One region of the Sporosarcina koreensis genome, then DNA from elsewhere that is predicted to be linked to it. Evidence: riboswitches for the same ligand, from Rfam matches in the RefSeq annotation. Region 1 holds a riboswitch; each other region holds the start of a gene.
The links. A riboswitch is a leader RNA that binds a small molecule or an ion and turns the genes downstream of it on or off. The one in region 1 is predicted to bind preQ1.
Positions count from the first base shown of each region.

Region 2: linked by a shared signal. The riboswitch ahead of queF (preQ(1) synthase) and the one ahead of queC (7-cyano-7-deazaguanine synthase QueC) in region 1 are both predicted to bind preQ1.
Region 3: linked by a shared signal. The riboswitch ahead of ACFPTP_RS17930 (QueT transporter family protein) and the one ahead of queC (7-cyano-7-deazaguanine synthase QueC) in region 1 are both predicted to bind preQ1.

Region 1 covers NZ_JBHSNP010000024.1:10,658-12,926, forward strand. Annotated here, with positions in the region: gene queD (6-carboxytetrahydropterin synthase QueD) at 1-226, opposite strand, end outside; gene queC (7-cyano-7-deazaguanine synthase QueC) at 223-888, opposite strand; PreQ1 riboswitch class I at 896-939, opposite strand; gene ACFPTP_RS10555 (type IA DNA topoisomerase) at 1,068-2,269, opposite strand, start outside.
Region 2 covers NZ_JBHSNP010000026.1:6,839-9,107, forward strand. Annotated here, with positions in the region: gene ACFPTP_RS11655 (queuosine precursor transporter) at 90-731, opposite strand; gene queF (preQ(1) synthase) at 747-1,244, opposite strand; PreQ1 riboswitch class I at 1,339-1,382, opposite strand; gene ACFPTP_RS11665 (MFS transporter) at 1,418-2,269, opposite strand, start outside.
Region 3 covers NZ_JBHSNP010000029.1:433,721-435,989, forward strand. Annotated here, with positions in the region: gene ACFPTP_RS17925 (hypothetical protein) at 1-652, opposite strand, end outside; PreQ1 riboswitch class I at 859-903, shown strand; gene ACFPTP_RS17930 (QueT transporter family protein) at 910-1,395, shown strand; gene ACFPTP_RS17935 (helix-turn-helix domain-containing protein) at 1,445-1,675, shown strand; gene ACFPTP_RS17940 (glycine betaine uptake BCCT transporter) at 1,942-2,269, shown strand, end outside.

The sequences.
Region 1 (2,269 bases):
ATTTTTTATGAATAAGATCTTTCAGTTGTTTGAAATCAATCAAAAAACCGAGCGGATCCAGCTCATTTCCTCCGATGGTGACATTAACGAAGTACGTATGCCCATGCAACACTTGGCATTTTCCTGCTTCTTCATCTGGAATGAAATGCGCAGCCGAAAAATGCATATCCTTGTTTAATTCAAATCGAAAGTCGTGTTGTACTTGCGGATAAAATTGCTGCATCATTTAGCAGCACCTGCAGTCTTTCGTGCTTGATACGCCGCAAGCCCTTCATTGCGCAGCACACATGCAGGACATTCTCTGCAGCCTGTGCTTGGAACGCCGTTGTAGCAAGTGAGCGTTTTCGACTGCACAAAATCGAGCGCGGCAAGTTCATCAGCCAGCTCCCATACTTCAGATTTATCTAGCCACATTAACGGCGTATGGATGACAAAGTTTCCATCCATGGCCAAATTCAATGTCACATTTAACGATTTAATAAAATTGTCGCGGCAATCAGGATAACCGCTAAAATCCGTCTCACTCACACCGGTAATCAAGTGTCGTGCGCCGATCGCATCGGCGTAAACCGCCGCGAAAGATAGAAACAGATGATTTCGTCCGGGTACGAACGTTGACGGCAATTCGCCATCCACTTCCGTGACTTCGATATCATCACGTGTTAGCGCATTGGCTGATAACTGGTTAATCAAATTCATGTCCAGCACTTTGAACGATACGCCAAGTTCTTCCGCGATTTTTCTGGCACATTCGATTTCATCCGAATGCCGTTGTCCGTAGTCGAACGTCACTGTTGCGACTTCCCGGAAGTTTTTCAATGCCCAAAATAGGCATGTCGTACTGTCTTGGCCGCCACTAAAGACGACGACCGCTTTTTCATTTTTCATTTTACATATCTCCTTAGTTTTTTATAGAGGGAGTTTGCGAACCTCTTTTGTTGAACCTAGTTCATAATAACATAGGCGAGTGGAGATGGGGGAAGGCGGACAAAAAACGGTTAAAAAAGAAATTGGCTGACATGAGTCCGGTTTAATACCGTCTTCACATCAGCCGAACAGCTACTCTTTTATTTTTGAAACACCAAATTCAGTTTTCCGTTTTCCAATGCAAGGCTTGCATCGAACTTATTGCCGTTATTGGCGGTGAAGCCTTTGATCGTATTCGTTTTTCCCTTCGTGCAAAGGAGCTTCACTTGCGCAGGTGTCAGTTTTTTCTTCAAGAAGATGCCCGGCAACGTCTGTTTACAGCCATTTTTATAGTTGCTGCATCCGTAAAATCCTTTTCGGGCTAGAATCATCCCATTTTGACATGCGGGGCATGGGGCGACCTCCACCGCTTGATAAGAACCGCGCGATTTCGATTGCCGTGGCGGAACCTTCGACGCATCAATCGGCTTTGCTTCCAACTGCTTCGGCACGTCATCCAACAGCTTCGCGATGAACTTCGAAATATTATCGAGGAAATGCTGTCCGCTTCCTTCACCATTGCCGATTTTTCGCAAATACGTTTCCCACTTCGCCGTCATTGATGGACTGGCAAGCAGATTCCCTTCAATCGCCTGGCAAAGCACGCGACCTTTCTCTGTAATCGATACAATATTTTTAGACACGGTAATATAGCCATGCTTTTTAATCGTCTCAATGATACCGCTTCGGGTCGCTTCCGTCCCAAGACCCTCGATTTCTTTCAAAATATCCGTTTCCTCTTTGTCCTCGACAAGCTTTCCACATGTTTTCATCATCGCAATGAGCTGCCCTTCCGTGTATGGCTTAGGGGGCATCGTCTTGCCTTCCTTAATGCCGATATCGGATTGGACTGCTTCTTGCATGCGCAGTGGCGGCAAAGCAGGATCCTCTATTTCATCCTTCGACCGTTGGAATAAAGCCTTCCATCCCAAATCCCTTTCCGTTTTGCCAGTCGTAAAGAACGGCAATCCATTCACATCCGTCGTCACTTTCGTCTCAGTGTACAAATAATCAGTATGGAACATGGCGAGCGTCGTACGGACGACTTCCTCATACAGATTCCGCTCGAGCGGCGACATCCTGCCAAGAACTGCTTGTGTCGGCACTTTCTTCGTCGGGATGATCGCGTAGTGCTCCTGTACCTTCGAACTGTCGACATACCGCTTCTTCGGAGCAAGAGAAGCGACAGGGAAGGGGTGCCCGATCAGCTGTTGGTAATCGCCGACTTGATCCTTCAAGTACGCAAATTCATTCGGCGTAATATGGCGCGCATCCGTCCGCGGATAGGTGACAAGCTTCTTCT
Region 2 (2,269 bases), on a different contig from region 1:
AATTGGAAACTTCTCGTTTATGGCCATGAAGTTTTCAATACTCTTTGTTAACTTCTCGTTCCAGGCCAAAGAGTTCTCGTTCCCAGGAATCAATTTTGCAAAGAAATCGCTTGGTCCGTAATTTCGGGTTCCTTTTTCCTGCATAATGACACTAACAGATAAACAATCGGCGTATCCAAAATAGCGATGATGAATTTGAAAACATATTGGCTTGCGATCATTCCTAACAAAGCGCCAATCGGCATCGTGCCAGCAAATGCGATGGTAATGAAAATCGTCGTATCGACGAGTTGGCTCGCCATCGTAGACACATTATTCCGGACCCACAACTTTTGATTGCCATGCTTTCTTTTAAGCCTGTCGAAAATGGTGACATCCAAGTTTTGGCTGATAAGATATGCAGCAAGGCTCGCAATCGTCACACGGAAACCCGCGGTGAATATCGTTTCAAACGCTTCCTGATGTTCATAAAACGGAGCAGCCGGCAACTGGATGGCGATCCAAATGAATCCTATCGAGAAAAGCTGCGCAATGAATCCTGTCTGGACCGTCTTTCTCGCAGCATCCTTTCCGTATGCTTCCGTTAACACGTCCAAGATCGGATATGTGCACACATAGATGACAGCCGCTGCAGGGATAACAATCCAGCTTCCGATGCTCATCAACTTGACTGCAACAATATTCGATAATAGTAAAAGTCCGACGAAAATCCCGCTTAAATAATAGCGCATTTCATTGTTTCCTCCTCATCGGTTATCAATCTTTTCAGGGTACATGTCATGATTCATTAAACGATGTTCCGCCATTTTTTCATATTTCGTGCCAGGTTTTCCATAGTTGCAATAAGGGTCGATGGAAAGTCCGCCACGCGGAGTGAACTTGCCCCAAACTTCGATATAGCGCGGACCGATCAGCTTTATCAAATCATTCATGATGATGTTGACGCAGTCTTCGTGAAAATCGCCATGATTGCGGAAGCTGAACAAATAGAGCTTCAATGACTTGCTCTCCACCAATTTCTTATCCGGGATGAAGCTGATATACATCGTCGCGAAATCCGGCTGTCCTGTCATCGGACAAAGCGAAGTGAATTCGGGACAGTTGAATTTGACGAAGAAATCCCGTTCCGTATGCATATTATCGACCGATTCCAAGATGGATGGATCGTACTCATATGCATATTTAGTATTCTGATTTCCAAGCAACGTTAAATCCGTCAATGTGTTTTCATCTCTTCCAGCCAATTAAAAAACCTCCCCATGAAATTTGTCAGGGAGAGGCCATAGGAACAGAAAAAAAGAAAAGCCATGTCGCTAAAATGGACATGGCTTGTTTCCGTCATCCATAGTTTTTTATAGAGGGTCGCTATGAACCTCTCCCGAACAGGGTTATTCATTTCGTGTAAAACTTTATCCTATCACGGTTCTTCTGTCAATAGCAGACTCCTTTTCATTCCGAGAATCGTATAAAGGGCGACACTCAGTAGAATGATGCCGGTGAGCATGAACGCGCCCCTGAATGTCAGATCCAAAAACCCGATCAGGCTGGAGCCTGCGACGACCCCAATCGAAAAGAATGCATAGAAATAGCCGTATGCCTTCCCTCGGAATTCCGGAGACGATGAGTCGATGAGCAAAGAATTGATGGAAGGGAAAAGGAATGCAAAACCTATTCCGTAAAGCGCCATTGCTATGTAGAGGAACTTCAGCTCCGTAACTTGACTAAGAAACAGCATGCTCAAGCCCATCATCGAAATGCCGAATGCCAATGTGATCATCGGGCGCACTTTATCGAAGATGCGATTGATCGGCAGCAGGAAAATCAGAATGGCGACGATGCCGAATGTGCTGAGCAGCATGCCTGTCGCTTTCGTATCAAAGCCTAATGCCTCTACCTTTAATGGCAGGACCAAAGCCAAAACACCTTGGGAGAACATAAGGAAGAAAGCACCGGCGAATGCTCGGACCATGCCAGGGTGTCTGAACAAATATCTCACCCTGAAATGCTTCGTACCCTCGACCTTTTGCTTTTTTACGAAAGAAACGGAGCGGAGCAGGAAAAATGCTGATATCGCAAGGATGAACATGATGACGCCGTTCACTGTCATGATGAAAGGGGCGCCTGTTTTTGAAGCGACAATTCCGCTATAGGCAGGTCCTATGATTGCTGCCATTCCTACAAAGGCACCTGAAATGGCAACACTTCTGCCTCTTTTTGATTCTTCGGCGCGGTTGGCGAGGAATGTAAACGCTGCGGGGACAATCAGCCC
Region 3 (2,269 bases), on a different contig from region 1:
CAAATGCATCGTTGAAAAAGGCATAGGAGGCCGGCTCGTTATCCACATTATTCGTGTTTTCTTTCTTATAAAAGGTTTCTTTCTGATAGCCATTTTCATTTTCATCGTAGGTGAATTTCTGCACCTTCCGATCGGAATGAGACGACATAATCATTACGATTCCTGGTTTCTTGTTAAATCTTCCTGTACTAAACTCTATTGAGCCGTTCTGAACAAATTCATCAAAAAGCGGATACGTTTTCTCGCCGTCTTTCACGACCAACAACCAGCTCTGTCCGTCATCCCAAGCAAAGAGCCCATTTTCCATTTTTCCTGCATTCACATATAACTCGATTATTTCATCTTCCCCATCCCCGTCCAGATCCAACGTGGTTGATTTATAAAGCGTCTTCGGATATTTCTCAATATCTTTTGCAACAATCATCGAATAATCATTATTCACTTGTTGATTCATTGCTAGTTCAAGCGCTTCTCTTTCTTCCTCAATTGTATTTACAAGAGCTTCTTTTTCCGATGAAATTTGCTCGATCCGCTTTTTTAGTTCGTTTATTTCTTTGGTCTGATCTGTGTTTGATTGATCACTGTTTGACCGATCCGTGCAACCGCCAAGTATACCTGCTACGCAAACGATTCCCAGTAAGAGTCTCCTCATTCCCTATCCCCCTATTTGTACTCAATTCAACACTTCTAGTATTGATACGTTCTTAACGCCCCATTTGTTTCAATAGATTTAAAGTGGAAGAATGGACTTTTGTATGAGAACTCGTCGTGCTCCGCCTGTTGCACTCCAAACGTTTTCAATTGGAAAAAGATATTGAAGGGTAGAATTTGCTATGTTACACTATAAGGTAGGCTTTTTGCCGCGTGGTTCGTAACCATCCCACGAAAAAAAACTAAGGAGAAATGAATATGAAAGTAAAAATGATGGCAACGAGCGGGATTATCGCTGCGTTGTATGTTGCTGTGACGTTTTTGATTGCCCCGTTCGGGTTCACTAACATCCAGTTCCGTCTATCGGAGATGTTCAATCATCTCGTTGTGTTCAATAAAAAATACATCGTCGGTGTCGTATTGGGCGTATTTATCGCCAACTTGCTCTTTTCAGAACTTGGGCCGATCGATCTTGTATTCGGTGTCGGGCAATCCGTTCTTGCACTATCGATTACAATCCTCTCCGCTAAGTTCATTAAAGGGCTATACCAACGGATGTTTTTCAATACATTGGTATTCACGTTTACGATGTTCCTTATCGCTTGGGAATTGAACATCGCGCTGGAATTTCCGTTCTTATTGACATGGCTTTTCGTCGCGGTCGGCGAGTTCGTCGTCATGGCAGTCGGCATACCAATTATGGCTGAATTGAATAAACGACTTCAGTTCGATAAACTGATTTAAAAAGAGGCGCACTGTCGCCTCTTTTTTTCGATAAAAGGAGAATTTATAAATGTATATGACGATAGAAGAAACAGCAGAATACTTGGGTATGCCCGTCGAGCAAGTCCGGAAGTATGTATGGGAAGGACGCATTCGATCCGTTCATGACGGCGAGCAGTTTTTCATCAATCAAGATCAATTCGCCAACTATTTCAACCAACTGGAATTTGTAAAAAGACAAATCGAAGACTATTTGAATGAACCGATTCCACCCGACCGCGATATCAAGGATGAAGATTAAAAACCTTAATAAAGGGTAAACTGAAACCAGGGATGCGCCGTAGTCTAAAAGACACAATTTTTTTATTCAATGCGAGCTGGATTTCGAATTCGAAAGTTTCTTTTTATTTCTACTAGGCACCTTTGGGATGCATTTTGTAAGTGTTAATAAAAAAATAAAATACGCTATTTGTGTAAGTGTTTACATTTTTACTCCCTTTGCTTTCCCGCTACATGATTGGTATAGTTTGTAGTCGTTTCAAAAATCCATTATTCATAGGGGGAAACATGCGAAAAATATCAAATGTATTTTATATAACAATTGGCCTGATCATATTGGCTGTTGGATATGGAGTGATAGCGGCGGAAAGCTTTGAAACCGTCACAAATTCCATCAAATCATTCGTATCATCCTCATTCGGATGGTATTACATGCTTCTGCTTTCTTTTCTTCTAGTGCTCAGCATTTTCTTCATTTTCAGCCCATTCGGCAAAGTGCGATTAGGGCGGGACGAAGACCGTCCATCATTTTCAACAATCACCTGGATTGCGATGCTTTTCTCTGCCGGGATGGGAATCGGCTTAGTCTTCTATGGGGCTGCGGAGCCGTTATCCC